DNA from 3 places in the Streptomyces sp. NPDC005962 genome. Region 3 is predicted to be linked to each of the others. Evidence: riboswitches for the same ligand, from Rfam matches in the RefSeq annotation. Region 3 holds a riboswitch; each other region holds the start of a gene.

Region 1 (5,776 bases), on a different contig from region 3:
CAGCAGCGTGGGCAATGCGCGGGAGTCCGGGTCACTGATTGCAATGCGCAGGTACGTGCCGTTCATGTCGACGGCCATGGTGGTCGGAGTCCCGAGGCCGACGTGGGTGATGACGTTGGCGACAAGCTCAGTGACGCAGATCTGCGCCGCCTCGACCACGTCAGATAGCCCCCAGAGCGTCAGGTGCGTACGCACGATGCGTCGCAGCGCGGCCACCCCGCTTGGCTCCGCCAGGAAGGGAAGGTCCCACGCCTTCCGCTGCATGCACTGCTCGACGATCACGCGCTTCAACCCCTTGCCGTTGCGCCACACCAAATGATCACCCACCGCAACAATGGTGTGTCTCTTGGTGACTTCATGTGAGAGCATGGCAGCGCATATCCCGACATGCAATGTGCATATGGAGATTCGCCCGATTGAGTGACTGACGCGCCCGTGGCCCTCGACAAGACTGAACGGACGTCACTACAAGAGGAGTTCATGTGTCCGGATCACCCACCGCCCGACGTCGCCGCCTGGCTATTGAGCTCAAGAAACTCCGAGAGGAACACCAACTCACCTGCGGGCAGGTGGGGCAGGAACTGGACTGGAGCGGCTCGAAGGTCAACCGTCTGGAGACGGGCCAGGGGCGCGTACAACCGTCGGACGTCGATGCGCTCTGCCGCTTCTATGGCACCTCGGACGAACTCCGCGAGCTTCTCAAGGAACTCGCCAAGCAATCCAAGACGCGCGGCTGGTGGCACGCGCATGGCAGTGCTGTTCCCTCGTGGTTCTCGGTCTACGTCGGGCTAGAACAGGCCGCCTCAGGACTGCGGACCTACGAGTGCGAGTTCGTGCCCGGCCTGCTCCAGACTGCCGACTACGCCCGAGAGCTCCACCTCGCTGCGCCCACTCAGGACCCCGACGATGGTGAACGCATGATCAACGTACGGATGGAGCGGCAGGCTCGCCTGACCGGCACGGCACCTCTCGACCTGTGGGCGATCGTGCACGAGAGCGTGCTGCGGCACACCATCGGTAACGCCGAGATCACCCGGGCCCAGTTCGAACACTTACTGGACATCGCCCAGTTGAAGAACGTCACGATCCAAGTACTGCCGTTCGATGCTGGCAGCTACCCCGCTGTTGGCGCATTCACGATCTTGGAGTTCCCGGATCAGGAAGATCCCGACATGGTGTACCGCGACGGCCTGACAGACTCCGTGTATCTGGAGCGTCCGGAAGAGATTGCTCTCTATGGCAAGGCGTTTGACAATCTACGTGCTCTGTCCTTGAGTCCACAGCGATCGAGCGACCTCATCAGACAAGCGGCGAAGGACTTCATCGATGACTGACATATCGCTACTCGAATGGCACAAGAGCAGCTACAGCAACGGGAGCGGGGGCAACTGCGTGGAGACGGCGAAGCTGCCGGACCGCGAGACCGTCGTGCGGGACTCGAAGCGTCCGGGCGGGCCCGTGCTCGGGTTCTCCCAGGGCGCGTGGAGTGACTTCGTCACCGCCGTGCGGTGCGACGAACTGGGCTAAGGCCTCTGGGGGCGAAGAGCCCCTTGGAGTGGGAGGTAGCGGCATGGGCGGAGTACCGGCGGGGCTGGTGGCTGCGGGTGGGTTGGTCGGCGGGTATGGGGTCGCCCGGTGGACCGGGAAGCGGCCGCTCGGTGGGGTTGCGCTGGCGGCGGCCGGGGCCGTGGCCGCCAAGGGGTGGCGCGACAAGGCGGGGAACGGGACGGCGGCCGCGTTGAGCGGGTTGTACGTGGCCGCGTTCGCCGGGTCGCATCCGCTGGCGAAGAAGGTCGGGGCGTGGCCGTCGGTCTTCGGGGTCGCCGGTGCGGTTGCCGCCGCCTCGTGGGTGCTGGCCGATCGGCGCGGGGTGTAGGGGCGTAAGCGCGTGAGGGTGCGGTGCCGGGGCGGCGATACGGGGTATCGCCGCCCCGGTGCCGTTGTGAGACGCGGACCCTGGGCTGGCGTCAGGCCCGGGCCGGGGCCAAGCTCAGGCCCGGGGTCAGTCCGAGGCGGACGTCAGGAGGTCCAGTTCCGGCCGGGTGAGCTGGAGGTCGGCCGAGGCCAGTAGGGCCGGGAGCTGGGCGGGGGTGCGGGCGCTGGCTACTGGGGCCACCACGGTCGGCTGGGCGGTGAGCCAGGCCAGGGCGACGGTGGCGTGGTCGGCGTTGTGGTTGGCGGCCACGTCGTCCAGGGCGGCGAGGACCTTCTGGCCGCGCTCGGTCTCCAGGTGCTGGGCGGCGCCCGTGGAGCGGGCGCTGTCGACCGTGGTGCCGGGGCGGTACTTGCCGGTGAGGAAGCCGGAGGCGAGGGCGTAGTACGGGAGCGTCGCCAGGCCGTGGCGGGCGGCGACGTCGGCCAGTTCGCCTTCGAAGGTGTCGCGCGAGACCAGGTTGTAGTGGGGCTGGAGGGCGACGTAGCGGGCCAGGTTCTCCTGGGCGGAGAACGCGACGGAGGCTTCGAGGCGCTCGGCGGAGATGTTGGAGGCGGCGATCTCGCGGATCTTGCCCGCCTTCACCAGCTCGTCGAGGGTCGAGATGATCTCCTCCACCTCCACCGACGTGTCGTCGTAGTGGGTGTAGTAGAGGTCGACGTAATCGGTGCCCAGGCGCTGGAGGGACTCGTCCAGGCCGGACTTGATGGCGGAAGAGGAGAGTCCGCGGGGCTCCGGGACGCCGGCGCCGACCTTGGTGGCGAGGACGATGTCGTCGCGGTTGCCGCGGGAGGCGAACCACTTGCCGAGGACGGTCTCGGACTCGCCGCCCTGGTTGCCCGGCACCCAGGCGGAGTAGACGTCGGCGGTGTCGACGAAGTTGCCGCCCGCCGCCGCGTACGCGTCGAGGACCTCGAAGGACTCGGCCTCGTCGGCCGTCCAGCCGAAGACGTTGCCGCCCAGAGAGAGCGGGAAGACGGACAGGCTGCCTATGGTCGTGCGGGTATCGGTCATACGTTTTTACAACGCGTGTGGTGGATGCGTTTATTCCGCCGTTGGCGGCAGATAGACGGACCGGCGGCCCTGGCGTCAAGGGGGGAGAGAGCGCCAGAGCCGCCGGAACGAAGGGCCGTCGGAGCGGCGACGGCCGGATCAGGGGGTCACGGGTTCAGCCCGTGGTCGCGCAGCCAGGGCATCGGGTCGATCGGGGAGCCACCGCCCGGCCGTACCTCCACGTGGAGGTGGGGGCCGGTGACGTTGCCGGTGGCGCCGACGCGGCCGACGGTCTCGCCCGAGGACACCTTGCCCGAGGTGACGACCATGGACGAGAGGTGGCAGTACCAGATCTCGGTGCCGTCATTGAGCTTGAGGACGATGCGGTAGCCGTACGAACCGGCCCAGCCCGCCTGGGTGATGGTGCCGCCGCTCACCGCCTTGACCGGGGTGCCGGTCGGGGCGGCGAAGTCCTGGCCGGTGTGGTCGGCGGACCAGATGTCGCCGGCCTGGCCGAAGCCCGCGGTCAGGGTGTACGAGGCGACGGGGAGGGTGAACCCGGCGGAGGTGGAGGCGGAGGTCTTGGCGGGGCTGTCGGCGGCCTTGGCCGCGGCGGCCTTCTTCTCGGCCTCTTCCTTCGCCTTGGCGGCCTCGGCGGCCTTCTTCTTGGCGGCGGCCTCGGCCTTCTTCTGCTCCACCAGGTCGCGGGCCTTGGCGGCGGACTTCGCGGCGTCGTCGGCGGCGGCCTTGGCGGCGGCGCGTGCCGCGGCCTCGCGTCTGTCGTCGTCCGCCGCGGTCTGCTGGCTCTCGGCCTGTTGCAGGATGCGGTTGCGCAGCGCCTCGCCCGAGTCGGTGCCGCCCGTGGTGAGGGTGGCCGCGGAGGACTGGGCGGAGCCCTGGTCGTCGGCCATCAGGGAGCCGATGCCGGGCAGGTCTTTGGCGGCGGGCAGCTGGGCCTTGACCTCGTCGGCGACGTGGGCGAGGTCCGGCATGGAGATCGGTACCGCCGGGCGGTCCTGGGCGCTCGCCATGCCGCCCGCGCCGACCGCCGCGATGACGCCGACGCCGAGGACGGCGCCGCTGCGGGCCATGGTGCCGCCGCGCTGTTTGCCGACGCGGTGCCTGCCGCGCAGTGGAGCGATGGATTCCTCGGTGGGATTCCACTCGTCCCAGACGGTTTCTTTGGCGACGGACGGCTCATCCGGTTCGGCGGCGAGGCCGACCGTGGGCCGGGCGCCGGCTCCGGCGTCGAAGCCGACTCCGTACGCGGTCGCGGTGCCGATTCCGCCCGCTGAGCGGTACGGAGCTTCGTCCAGAACGGACCTGTTGGACGCCACCGGGGCGCACTCCTTTCCTTCCCTCTCGCCTACCGGGTTAGCTGACGGGTTCGGAGCAGGAAGGTCTCCTACGGGTCAGGTTCGACCCGATTCACCCCAAGGTGGTGGTTCCCCGGTTCCCTAGGTGCTGCGGCTGCTACCGCCGTGGTGCCTGGTGATGCGTGGTGCTGAAGGTGGTGCTGGCGCTGCACTTACGGGATTCGGCGACGGCGCACGGTGCCGCCTCTGCGACGGCTACGTCGACCGCGCTGCGTTATCGAACGTTAATAGAGAGCGCGACATGATTCCAAGCTCTTCTGAAGAATCCGCGTAGCTTTGGCATGAACTTAGTAAGCAACAGGGGACAGATGGGGGCGATTCGCCTCAGTTGAAAAGGGTTGGCAAAAACCTCCGGCGGGCTGATCGTGTGTCAATCGTTATGCGCCCACGTCACGGTCGGCTACGGTCCGTGTCCGGAGCGGCGGCCGTGGTTCCGTTCGGTCCCGGTGGCCGCCGTACGGCCAGCAGCGCCATGTCGTCCGAGAACTCCCCGCCCGTATGGCGCGCGACGTCCTCCACCAGCACGTCGAGCAGCGCGCCCGGTCCGTCGAAGCGGCGGCCGCGCAGCCGCTCCTCCGGGACGTAGAACGTGCCGTGCCGGTCGCGGGCCTCGGTCACCCCGTCGGTGAACAGCAGCAGCGTCGCGTCCTCGGGGAACCGCAGCTCCATCACCCGGTCCGGCCACCCGCCGAGTTCGCCCATCCCCAGCGGCAGCGCGGCCGTCTCCGGCTCCAGGCGGCGCACCTCGCCGCCGCCGGGCAGCAGCAGCGGTTCCGGGTGGCCGCGGTTGATGAGGCGGAGGGTGGAGTCGCCGCGCGGGATCTCGCCGAGGACGGCGGTGGTGAACCCCTCGAACGCCTCCAGCTCGGCCCGCCGGGCGCCCTCGCGCCGCAACGCCCGCTCCAGCCGCCCCGCGAGCCCCTCCAGGGTCGCCTCCTGCTCCGCCGCTTCCCGGAAGGCGCCGATGAGGACCGCGACGACCTCCACGGCCTGCAGCCCCTTGCCCCGGACGTCCCCGACGATCAGCCGTACGCCGTGCGGGGTGTCCTGCACCGCGTACAGATCGCCGCCGATCGCGGCGTACCGCTCGGCCGCCACGTAGCGCGCCGCGACGTCCAGCCCGGCGATGCGGGCGGGCGGTACGGGCAGCACGGCCCGCTGTGCCGCCTCCGCGATACCGCGCGCCGAGGCCAGCTGCCGGTCGCCGCGGCGGACGACGCGGTTGATCACGAGGGCGAGCAGGGCGACGGTGGCCACCGTGGCGATCTCGGTCGCGGCCTGGGTCGGGTCCTTCACGCCGTGCAGCTCCGCCAGCAGGCATACGGCGGCGAGGGCGAGGACCGTCGTGACGATGGTCTGCCGCAGCGGGAAGAGCGAGGCGGCGACCAGCGGGGCCGCAGCGAAGAAGGGAGAGGCGGTGTACGGGGCCGGGGCGGCGAGGTCGAAGGCGACGCCGCCGAGCAGGAGGATGGCG
Region 2 (5,776 bases), on a different contig from region 3:
CCCCGGCCACGGTACGGGACCGTGGCCGGGGACAAGCGTCAGACGTGTCCGCTCCTTGAGGATCGGGAAGCGGTCAGCCCTTGAAGCGCGGGAAGGCGGAGCGGCCCGCGTACACCGCGGCGTCGTCCAGGATCTCCTCGATGCGCAGGAGCTGGTTGTACTTGGCCACCCGTTCGGAGCGGGCCGGGGCGCCGGTCTTGATCTGGCCGCAGTTGGTGGCGACGGCCAGGTCGGCGATGGTGACGTCCTCGGTCTCACCGGAGCGGTGCGACATCATGCACTTGAAGCCGCTGCGCTGGGCCAGCTCGACGGCGTCGAGGGTCTCGGTCAGCGAGCCGATCTGGTTGACCTTGACCAGCAGGGCGTTCGCGGTGTCGTTGTCGATGCCGCGGGCCAGCCGCTCGGGGTTGGTGACGAACAGGTCGTCACCGACCAGCTGGACCTTGTCACCGAGCTGCTCGGTGATCGTCTTCCAGCCGTCCCAGTCCTCCTCGTTCAGCGGGTCCTCGATGGAGACCAGCGGGTACGCGTCGACCAGCTCGGCGTAGTACGCGGTCATCTCGGACGCGGTGCGGTCCTTGCCCTCGAACTGGTAGACGCCGTCCTTGTGGAACTCGGAGGCGGCGACGTCGAGCGCGAGCGCGATGTCCTGGCCGGGCTGGTAACCGGCCTTCTTGATGGCCTCGACGATCAGGTCCAGGGCATCCCGGTTGGAGTCGAGGTTCGGCGCGAAGCCGCCCTCGTCGCCGAGGCCGGTGGACAGGCCCCGCTCCTTCAGCACGCCCTTGAGGGTGTGGTAGACCTCGGCGCCCCAGCGCAGGGCCTCGGAGAAGGACTCCGCGCCGACCGGCGCGATCATGAACTCCTGGATGTCCACATTGGAGTCGGCGTGCGAGCCGCCGTTGAGGATGTTCATCATCGGGACCGGCAGCAGGTGCGCGTTCGGGCCGCCGAGGTAACGGAAGAGAGGCAGGTCGGACGCCTCGGAGGCGGCATGCGCCACCGCGAGGGAGACGCCGAGGATGGCGTTGGCGCCGAGCGAGGACTTGTCCGGGGTGGCGTCCAGGTCGAACATCGCCTGGTCGATCAGGCGCTGCTCGGTGGCGTCGTACCCGACCAGCTCGGGGCCGATCTGCTCGATGACGGCGAGGACGGCCTTCTCCACGCCCTTGCCGCCATAGCGGTTCTTGTCGCCGTCACGGAGTTCGAGGGCCTCGAAGGCGCCGGTGGAGGCGCCGGACGGGACGGCGGCACGGCCGGTGCTGCCGTCGTCGAGGCCGACCTCGACCTCGACCGTGGGGTTGCCTCGCGAGTCGAGGATCTCGCGAGCTACGACGACGTCGATGGACGGCACGAGGATCTCCTTCGTATGGGTCTTCGGTAGCAGCATGAGCCTAACCGCACCGAAGCCCCGGCGGGGTGCACCGTGGGGGCGGCGCACCCGGCCGGGGCTCGTTGACTACGGTGGGGCGGTTCAGCTCAGGTGCAGCTGCTGGCCGGGGAAGATCACGTCGGCGTGCTGGACGATGTTCTTGTTCAGGTCGAACAGCTTCTTCCAGCCGCCCTTGACGTGCTCCGCCTTGGCGATCTTGCCAAGGGTGTCACCGGACTTGACCTTGTACTCGCCGTCGCCCTTCTTGATCGGGCCGCGGGTCTCGGCGCGCGCGGCGTGCTCGGGCGCGCTGCGCGGCGCGGCCTTCGGCTTGGCGGACGGGGCCGACTGCTTGGAGTCGGGCTGGCTCTGCTGCGGGGTGGAGGGCGCGGGGGCGGACGGGGCGCCGCCGCTGGTCAGGCCCTTGCCGCAGACCGGCCAGGCACCCTTGCCCTGGCTGGAGAGGACCTTCTCGGCCACCTGGATCTGCTGGGCCTTGCCGGCCTTGTCAGCGGTGGGAGCGAAGGCGGTACCGCCGTAGGCGGCCCAGGTGGAGGAGGAGAACTGCAGGCCACCGGAGTAGCCGTTGCCGGTGTTGATCGACCAGTTGCCGCCTGACTCGCACTGCGCGACCTGGTCCCACTGGGAGCTGGTGGCGGCAGAGGCGGACGTCGCACCGATGAGCGGGGTGGCCACCGCGGCTCCGGCGAGGCCGGCGAGCGCGACGATACGGGTGGCCTTGGAGGGACGACGGTGCTTGCCCTGAGCGTTGGACATGTTGGTTCGTTTCCTCACCGACGCCTACGAGGTGAGCTGTCGGGTTCGGGCGTGAGTTGCCCGGCTGGGTGCGGAGGTCCGCACCCAGCTTCACCCCAAGCCGCTCGGCCGATGCTGCTGGCCTCCCGGCACTTACCTTGGGTCCCCCGCTCCTGCCTTCGGCGCTGGCGCGTCGGTACCGGACGACCGCCGGCAGGACTCGGCGTGACGGTCGACGGTGCTCGTTGTGGCGAGCGGAAAGACGTTAAACACACGTCCGGGAAACGTTCAAACACCCTTATCGCAGCGAAGAGGGGTGTTATCGAGGTCACTCGGGCTACATCGGCGCAGGTGGGGCCGGGTGTGGAGAGACCGGACACGACGGACGGGAGGGAAAATGTGACGAGAGGTATGTCTCACCGGTGCCAGATCGGGCAAATCCCCCTGAACTACTGGCCCCTGATGGTGAGGTCAAGTCGCTGACCAGGGATGATGAGATCCGGGTCGGTTCCGATCAGGTTTTCGTTGGATGCGTAGATCCGACGCCAGTCGCCGCCCGATTCCTGCTTTTCGGCGATTGCTGAAAGGTTGTCACCCGGACGCACTGTGTAGCCGCCATCCGTGGGGTTTTCGGCCCTGTCGGCACCGCCGCGCGAGGCATGGCCGCTCGGCCGCTCATCCTGGTCCTGTTCGCCCCGGTGCTCCCCCGAAGGGCCCCCGGAGCCGCCCTCGGTGGAGGAGGGGGCCGGCGTCGGGTCCGACGCGCCTGAAGAAGGGGACGGGGAGGGCGCGTCGCCGTCCGGTCCGTCCGGCCCGTCGGGCGAGGCGGAGTCCTGGGGCTGCTCCGGCGCGTCCGACGCGTCCGGTGCGCCGGGGGTGTTCGAGGCGCCGGGGGTGTCCGTCGCGTCGGGCGTCTTGCCGGACGGGGCGCCGTCGCGTTCACCCGAGTCCCCGCGGTCGCCCGAGCCGCCTGAGTCGCCGCGCTGCGCGTCCTGCCGGGACGGGGGCGCCGTACTGCCCGGATTCACATCCGGGGCGTCACCGCCGCCGGTCAGCCCGGCGTTCAGCGCGCAGCTGGGCCAGGCGTCCGGGCCGCGGTCGCCGAGTATCGACTCGGCGACGGCTATCTGCTGGGAGCGGCTGGCCAGGTCGGGCCGCGGGGCGTAACCGGTGCCCCCGTACTTCTTCCACATGTCGAGGGTCAGCTGCAGGCCGCCGTAGAAGCCGTTGCCCTCGTTGGCGCTCCACATCCCCGCGCTCTCGCACTCGGCGACGTGGTCCCACGTGGTGGCGGGGGCGGCCTGGGCGCCGGTCGCTCCGAAGAGCGGGATGGCGATGCTCGCACCGGTCACCCCCGCGGCGACGACGATGGCCGGAGCCTGGCGGGGGCGGCGGTGACGTCCGTTCCCGGAAAGCATGCGAATCGCCTCTCGTGTGGGGGCTCGGTTGTCGGTTGAACATAGCGACGCCACACGATCATCACAAGCCGGTGTATCCCAGGTCACGCCACGGTCACGCGGTTGACTGTTTGTCACTTTCCCCAGGTCACCGGAAGGGTGCGCAGCCCGCGCATGATGAGCCCGCCGCGTCGGCGCAGCTCGTCCGGCTCCACCGCGAGCCGGAGATCGGGGAGTCGGCGCAGCAGGGTGGCGAGCGCGGTCCGCGCCTCCAGGCGGGCGAGCGGGGCGCCCAGGCAGTAGTGGATGCCATGGCCGTAGCCGAGGTGCTGGTTGTCGGTGCGGGCGAGGTCGAGTACGTCGGGACCGGCGAAGCGCTCGGGGTCGCGGTCGGCGGCGGCGATCACCACCAACACCGGTTCCCCCTCCGCGATGTGCTGCCCGCCGAGGGTGAGCGGCTCGGCGGCGAACCGCCAGGTAGCCATCTCCACCGGGCCGTCGTAGCGCAGCAGTTCCTCGACGGCGGTGGCGAGCAGCCCCTCGTCCCCTGTTTCCCCTCCTTCTTCCGTTCCCTCCGTTCCTCCCTCTCCCAGGGACCGCTGGAGTTGTGCGCGCTGCTCGGGGTTGCGCAGCAGTGCGTAGACGCCGTTGCCGATGAGATTGACGGTGGTCTCGAAACCGGCGAACAAGAGGATGAAGGCCATCGCCGCGACCTCGTTCTCGGTGAGGTGGTCACCGTGGTCACTGGCCCGGATGAGATCGGAGATCAGGTCGTCGCCGAGTGCGGCGCGCTTACGGTGGATCAACTCGGCCAGATATGTGCGAATTCGCTTCACCGCGCGGGCCACTCCGCCGCGCGGACCTCCGCCGTGCCGGATCATCATTCCGGCCCAGTCCCGGAAGTCGTCCTGGTCCTCCCTCGGGACGCCGAGCAGATCGCAGATCGCGTAGATAGGGAGAGGAAAGGCGAACTCGTGGATGAGGTCGGCCTCTCCCCGCTCCTCGAAGGCGTCGATGAGGCCGTCGGTCAGCTCGCGCACCCGTGGGGCGAACGCGGCGACGCGGCGCGGGGTGAACGCCTTGGAGACCAGCCGCCGCAGCCGGGTGTGGTCCGGGGGGTCGATATTGAGCAGATGTGTCGTCAGATCCGCGCGCCGCTCGCCGGGAATGCCCACTTTGCCGCGGGCGTGAGCGGACTCACTGTGCCGCTGTGGGTTCTTCGACAGCCGGGCGTCGGCCAGGGCTTGCCGGGCATCGGCGTAGCGAGTGACCAGCCAGGCCTCGACCCCGCTGGGGAGCGTGGTCCGATGCACCGGGGCGTACTCGCGTAGCCAGGCGTAGGCGGGGTAGGGATCAGTGGCGAACTCCCAGGTGAAGAGGGTGGGAGCGGGTGCGGGGCAGGGCTGATCGGACACGCCCCGACGATACCGGCCGCGGTCCATGGATTCCGATACGCCACTTATCGGAAGTAAATCCATAACGCGCAAGTAAAGCTAATTAATGCCGAAGCAATTCGACGGCCTTCTCCACACACTCTCCACGATGCGCTCACAGCGCGCGGCGAATGCCCGATATCTGATGTCTGGGACCACCGCCCGGAGTGGCCTGCGGCGCGCGCCGACCATGACTGCGGAACATGCGCTGACGTCGGCCAATGAGGCAGAATGCGGGGATGGCTGAAACAGTGTCAGGTGGTTGAATGGGCCTCCGGCACATGCACGGGGCCACCTGCCCCTGGTGATACGATCACCGCGCTTGCCAGGCTAGCCAAGGGCCCGTTAGATACACGGCGATCCGGTAAATCAGCCGAGAGGGTTACCACTCTGAGGAGCACTATGCCGCCAGTTGGGCATATGGAGCCGTGCCGGCGCACCCCTGCCTGCGCGCAGCCCCCGGCAGGCCGAGTGCGGTGCGCCCCGTCCCTTTGGGCGCCGCACGAACGCTGACTTACCGCTGCCTCTCCATAACACCCCGGATTCTTATTGCAGCACACCCTTCAGTCCCTGGCGGTCTAGTCGTTCAAAGAGAGTCTTATGACGCATTACATACAGGACCCTGCCCTCTGGGCCCTGATCGCTGGCACGCCTCTCGCCGCAACCGCCATTATCCGCGGTCGAAAATCGAGAGCGAAGCTCAGCGAGGAGAAGGCGGAGCTGGATAACCGCACCGCCGAACTCGAAAACAACTACGCAACAGCGGTTCAGGATGCTCAAGTACGCGCCGAGGAAGCCACCAAGAGCGCTCTGAAGTC
Region 3 (5,776 bases):
CGGCGGTGTTGATGATGCCGAGGGCGTTGGGGCCGATGACGCGCATGCCGTAGGTGCGGGCCTGGCGGACCAGCTCGCGCTGGCGGTCGCGGCCCTCGGGGCCGCTCTCGGCGTATCCGGCGGAGAGGACGACGAGCCCCTGGACGCCGTGCTCACCGCAGTCGGCGACGACGGCGGGGACCTGGGCGGCGGGCACGGCGACGACGGCCAGGTCGAGCGGTCCGTCGATCTCGCGTACGGAGCGGTGGGCCGGGACGCCGTCGGGGTCCAGGCGCGTCCAGTCCTCGGGGAAGGCGTGGTTGACGGCGTGGACCCGCCCGGTGAAGCCGCCGTCGAGGAGGTTGCGCAGCACGGTGCGGCCGACTCCGCCGGGGGCCCGGCCGGTTCCGATGACGGCGACGGAGCGGGGGGTGAGCAGCCGCTGCACGGAGCGGGCCTCGGCGCGCTGTTCCCGGGCGCGCATGACGGCCAGGGAGCGGTCGGTGGGTTCGAGGCCGAATTCCAGGCGGACGACGCCGTCGTCGAAGCTGCGCTTCTGGGTGTAGCCCGCGTCCGTGAACACCTTGATCATCTTGGTGTTGGCGGGCAGCACCTCGGCGGCGAAGCGGCGGATACCGCGTTCGCGGGCGACGGCGGCGATGTGTTCGAGGAGGGCGGAGGCCACGCCCCGGCCCTGGTGGGCGTCCTGGACGAGGAAGGCGACCTCGGCCTCGTCGGCGGGGGCGCGACCGCCCTCGCCCTCGGCGGGGGGCGGGAGATGGGCGGGCAGCCCGTTCTCGTCGATGCGGTCGTAGCGGACGGTGGCGATGAACTCGCCTCCGACGGTGGCCGCGAGGCCGACGCGGTCGACGTAGTCGTGGTGGGTGAAGCGGTGGACGTCGCGGTCGGAGAGCCGGGGGTAGGGCGCGAAGAAGCGGTAGTACTTCGACTCGTCCGAGACGTGTTCATAGAAGCTGACCAGGCGCTGCGCGTCATCGGGGGTGATGGGGCGGATCTGCGCGGTGCCGCCGTCCCTGAGCACCACGTCCGCCTCCCAGTGGGTGGGATACGCGTGATGATCCGATGGGCTCGGCATGGGGACAGCGTACGGGCTGAAGTCCGGGACGGAGAGGTCCGCATGGCGGACCCCCTTGCGTGAACGGGGGATGTCGAGGGAAAGTCCGTATCGGACCTGTTCGGACATGACCGGACCCACTCGGACCCGACCCGGGCGAGACCGGACACCGTATGATCTGGTCTAGACAACATCACCCGCAGACCTGAAGGGCAACACCATGGCTGAGCGCCGCGTCAACATCGGCTGGACCGAGGGCCTGCACGCCCGCCCGGCGTCGATCTTCGTCCGTGCGGCGACCGCCGCCGGCGTCCCCATCACGATCGCCAAGGCGGACGGCGCCCCGGTCAACGCCGCCTCCATGCTCGCCGTGCTCGGCCTGGGCGCTCAGGGTGGCGACGAGGTCGTGCTCGCCTCCGCGGCCGACGACGCGGAGGCGGCGCTCGACCGCCTGGCGAAGCTGGTGACCGAGGGCCTTGAGGAGCTTCCGGAGACCGTCTGATTCCGTCCGAATAGCATTTCGGCGCGGCAGGGCCGCGGTGAACCATTACGGATCACCGCGGCCCCGTTGTTTTTCTGGATACGGAATTCCTTGAACGGCATATCGGACGGCTGTTAATTCCGGCCGCTCGCCGTGTTTACGGAATGTTTCGAAGTTCTCACCCGGGACGCATTTCGCAATCGGTATTCGGACAGCGAACGCTCGGTGTGCGCGGCGGCGAGCGCCCGCGCCCGGTCGGCGTCACCGCGCGCGACCGCGTCCACGATCGCGCCGTGCTCCGCCCAGGACTCGACGGCGCGCACCGACAGGTCCACGCTCCCGGAGACCCCCGCCGCGCCCGGTGCGCCCGGTGCGCCCGCCACGGCCTGCGCCGTCTGCATGCCCTGCCCGCCCTGTGCCGTCTGCCGGGCCGCATCCGCCGCGTACACCCACGCCGTCTTGCGCCGCAGCTGCACCAGCAGACCCGCCAGGCTCGGGCTGCCGGACGCCTGGGCGAGCGTCTCGTGGAACCAGTCGCCCAGCGAGCGCAGCTCGCCCAGCCTGCCGTGCCGGGCCCGCTCCTGGCCGAGCCGGACCAGACCGCGCAGCACCTTCAGATGCCCCTCGGTGCGGCGCTGGGCGGCCCTGGCGGCGCCCAGCGGCTCCAGCAGGGCCCGGATGTCCAGGAGGTCGGCCGCCTCCTTCTCGGACGGCTGCGCGACGCACGCGCCCGCATGCCGCCGGGTCGTGACGAAGCCCTCGGACTCCAGGGTGCGCAGCGCCTCGCGGACGGGCACCCGGGAGACCCCGTAGCGCCGGGCGAGCAGTTCCTCGGTCAGCCGGCTGCCGGGCGGACAGATACCGGAGATGATGTCGTCACGGATCGCCGTGCACACCGCATGCGCCGAAATCCGGCGACCGCCCTGGAGTGCGGCCGTATCCCCGTTCACTTCCGGTCCCGCATTGTCGAACCTCCGCCTCAACCCCGCGAAACGCATCCGATTGACGCGCGTTCAGCGACTCTATTCGAAGCGGCCGGGATTTCCGATGGGCGAAGGAAATTCAGGGATATTTTTTGGTCACGGCGGCGGACGCACGACGAAGGCCCCGCCCGGAGCGGACGGGGCCTTTCGACAGGGGCGGGCGACGGGTCAGAGGCTGACGCCGTGCGAGCGCATGTACGCGAGCGGGTCCATGTCGGAGCCGTACTCGGCGGTGGTGCGGGCCTCGAAGTGCAGGTGCGGGCCGGTGACGTTGCCGGTGGCGCCGGACAGGCCGATCTGCTGGCCAGGGGTGACCTTCTGGCCGACCGAGACACCGATCGACGAGAGGTGGCCGTACTGGGTGTAGGTGCCGTCGTTCATCTTGATGACGACGTTGTTGCCGTAGGCACCGCCCCAGCCCGCCTCGACGACCTCGCCGGAGCCCACCGACTGCACCTCGGTGCCGGTGGAGGCCTGGAAGTCGATGCCGGTGTGGCTGCCGGAGGACCACAGGCCGCTGGAGGCCTCGTAGCCGGTGGAGACGGAGGAGCCGTCGACGGGCGACACGAACGTGTTGAGGGCCTTGCGCTCGGCCTCACGCGCGGCGCGCTCCTTGGCGTCACGCTCCGCCTTGGCCTTCTTCTCGGCGGCCTCGGCCTTCCGAGCGGCCTGCTGGCGGGCCACGGCCTCGGCCTTCGCCTTGGCGGCGGCGGCCTCGGCGGCGTTCTTCTGGGACTGGGCCTGCGCGTCGATCTGGTCGGAGAGACCGTCGCCCATCACCATCGCCTGGCGGAGACCGGTGTCCTGGGGAGACGGCGTCTCGCCGGTCGCGGCGAGGGCCGGGCCGGCGATGCCGGCGACGACGCCCGAGGCGACCGTGGTGATGCCGGCGATGTTCGCGCCGGTACGGACGGCGGTCTGGCTGGGACGTCGGTGCTTCCCGGCGGCACGGGTGAACGCCATGCTGTGGCGCACTCCTTTCCTTCCCTCTCGCCTACCGGGTTAGCTGACGGGTTCGGAGCAGGAAGGTCTCCTACGGGCCCCTCCCCCGGCCGGGGAAGGCGTCCGATTCACCCCAGGGACGTTTGGGTCCCCGGCTCCCCTGGCACTCGCACCATGGGACTCGGCGATGGCTGTCCGTGCCGCGGATGCGGCGGATATCCGGCGAACAGCCGCACTGACGCTAGACGGGCCGCGTTTCGATCACCAAACAGTTACGGGTTTTTGTTGTTCTCGCCACAAACCAAACAGCCCGCAAATCGGTCATACGGGAAGGACCCCGGCGTCTCACACGACGCCAGGGTCCTTTTTCGGGTGGTGCGTTGAGCGGCTTCAGCCGGTGATGACGCTCACCTCTCCGATGCCGAGCGCCTTGACCGGCTCCGCGATCCGGGCGGCGTCACCCACGAGCACCGTCACCAGCCGGTCGGCCGGGAAGGCGCTCACGACCGCCGCGGTCGCCTCCACCGTCCCCGCATCGGCGAGCCGGGCGTACAGCTGCGCCTGGAAGTCGTCCGGCAGGTGCTGCTCGACCTGGTCGGCGAGGGTGCCCGCGACGGCTGCGGCCGTCTCGTACTTGAGCGGGGCGACGCCGACGAGGTTCTGCACGGCGACATCGCGCTCGGCGTCCGTCAGCCCCTCCTCCTTCAGCGTCCGCAGCACCGTCCACAGGTCCTCCAGCGCCGGGCCGGTGACCTCGGTGGCCACCGAGCCGCTGATCGCCAGCAGCGAGGCGCCCGCCGAGCCGCCGCCGGCCGGCGAGGGCGGCGTCGAACGCAGCACCTGGCCGAAGGAGCGCACCCCGTAGGTGTAGCCCTTCTCCTCGCGCAGCACCCGGTCCAGGCGGGAGGTGAGGGTGCCGCCCAGGCAGTAGGTGCCCAGCACCTGGGCGGGCCAGACGCGGTCGTGCCGGTCGGCGCCGATGCGCCCGATGAGCAGCTGGGTCTGGACCGCGCCGGGCCGGTCGACGATCACCACACGGCCGGTGTCGTCGCCGACGATCGGCGGGACCGTCCGCTGCGGCGGCGGGCCGCCGGTCCAGGCGCCCAGGGTGTCGGCGAGTGCCTGGTCGAGGTCGACACCGGCCAGGTCGCCGACGATGACCGCGGTCGCGGTGGACGGCCGGATGTGCGCCTCGTAGAAGGCCCGCACCGCCGCCGCGTCGATGCCCTCGATGGTCTCCTCGGTGCCCTGGCGCGGCCGGGACATCCGCGACTCGGCCGGGAACAGCTCCTTGGCCAGGGTCACCGAGGCGCGGCGGGCCGGGTTGGCCAGCTCGTGCGGGATCTCGTCCAGCCGGTTGGCAACCAGCCGCTCGATCTCCCCGTCGGGGAAGGCGGGGGCGCGCAGGGCGTCGGCGAGCAGGCCGAGCCCCTTGGGCAGCCGGGAGACCGGCACCTCCAGGGAGACCCGGAGGCCGGGGTGGTCCGCGTGGGCGTCCAGGGTGGCGCCGCAGCGCTCCAGCTCGGCGGCGAACTCCTCGGCGGTGTGCTTGTCGGTGCCCTCGGACAGGGCGCGCGCCATGATCGTGGCGACGCCCTCCAGACCGGCCGGCTCGGTGTCCAGCGGGGCGTCCAGGTTGATCTCCACGGCGATGACCTTCTGGCCGGGGCGGTGGCAGCGCAGCACGGTGAGCCCGTTGGACAGCTCACCGCGCTCCGGCGCCGGGAAGGCCCACGGCTTGGGGGCGCCACCCTGCGGCTGCGGGTGGAAGGTCATGGTGGCGGTGACGGCGTCGCTCACTGGGCCGCCTCCCCTTCTGCGTCGGTGTCGGCGGCTTCGGCCTGGTCTGTGTCATCGGCGTCGGCGGCGTCGGCGCCCTGGACGGGCTCGTAGACCAGCACGGCGCGGTTGTCGGGGCGCAGCCGCGCCGCGGCCACGGCCCGCACCTCCTCCGCGGTGATGTCCAGGACCCGGTTCACGGCGGTCAGGGCCAGCTGCGGGTCGCCGAAGAGCACCGAGAACCGGCACAGCTCGTCGGCGCGGCCGCCGACGGTGGCCAGCCGGTCCAGCCACTCGCGCTCGATCTGCGCCTGGGCGCGCTCCATCTCCTGCGGCGTCGGGCCCTCCGCGGCGAAGCGGGCCAGCTCCTCGTCGACGGCGGCCTCGATGCCGGGCACCTCGACCCCGCCGGAGGTCTTCACGTCCAGCCAGCCCAGCGACGGCGCGCCCGCCAGCCGCAGCAGGCCGAACCCGGCGGCGACGGCCGTACGGTCGCGGCGCACCAGGCGGTTGTGCAGCCGGGAGGACTCGCCGCCA

The links. A riboswitch is a leader RNA that binds a small molecule or an ion and turns the genes downstream of it on or off. The one in region 3 is predicted to bind cyclic di-AMP.
Region 1: another riboswitch for cyclic di-AMP. It lies ahead of ABZ370_RS39385 (M23 family metallopeptidase); the one in region 3 lies ahead of ABZ370_RS16390 (M23 family metallopeptidase).
Region 2: another riboswitch for cyclic di-AMP. It lies ahead of ABZ370_RS03530 (transglycosylase family protein); the one in region 3 lies ahead of ABZ370_RS16390 (M23 family metallopeptidase).

What each region holds. Positions count from the first base shown of each region.
Region 1 covers NZ_JBEXVE010000039.1:61,292-67,067, reverse strand. Annotated here, with positions in the region: gene ABZ370_RS39410 (ATP-binding protein) at 1-264, opposite strand, end outside; gene ABZ370_RS39405 (helix-turn-helix transcriptional regulator) at 483-1,334, shown strand; gene ABZ370_RS39400 (DUF397 domain-containing protein) at 1,327-1,527, shown strand; gene ABZ370_RS39395 (hypothetical protein) at 1,571-1,876, shown strand; gene ABZ370_RS39390 (aldo/keto reductase) at 2,003-2,947, opposite strand; gene ABZ370_RS39385 (M23 family metallopeptidase) at 3,094-4,263, opposite strand; cyclic di-AMP (ydaO/yuaA leader) riboswitch at 4,275-4,408, opposite strand; gene ABZ370_RS39380 (PP2C family protein-serine/threonine phosphatase) at 4,693-5,776, opposite strand, start outside.
Region 2 covers NZ_JBEXVE010000001.1:734,516-740,291, reverse strand. Annotated here, with positions in the region: gene eno (phosphopyruvate hydratase) at 74-1,360, opposite strand; gene ABZ370_RS03530 (transglycosylase family protein) at 1,475-2,149, opposite strand; cyclic di-AMP (ydaO/yuaA leader) riboswitch at 2,156-2,323, opposite strand; gene ABZ370_RS03525 (transglycosylase family protein) at 2,578-3,546, opposite strand; gene ABZ370_RS03520 (cytochrome P450) at 3,660-4,967, opposite strand; gene ABZ370_RS03515 (ATP-binding protein) at 5,559-5,776, shown strand, end outside.
Region 3 covers NZ_JBEXVE010000008.1:225,140-230,915, forward strand. Annotated here, with positions in the region: gene ABZ370_RS16375 (GNAT family N-acetyltransferase) at 1-1,075, opposite strand, end outside; gene ABZ370_RS16380 (HPr family phosphocarrier protein) at 1,275-1,556, shown strand; gene ABZ370_RS16385 (GntR family transcriptional regulator) at 1,670-2,485, opposite strand; gene ABZ370_RS16390 (M23 family metallopeptidase) at 2,687-3,481, opposite strand; cyclic di-AMP (ydaO/yuaA leader) riboswitch at 3,495-3,657, opposite strand; gene ABZ370_RS16395 (pitrilysin family protein) at 3,851-5,260, opposite strand; gene ABZ370_RS16400 (pitrilysin family protein) at 5,257-5,776, opposite strand, start outside.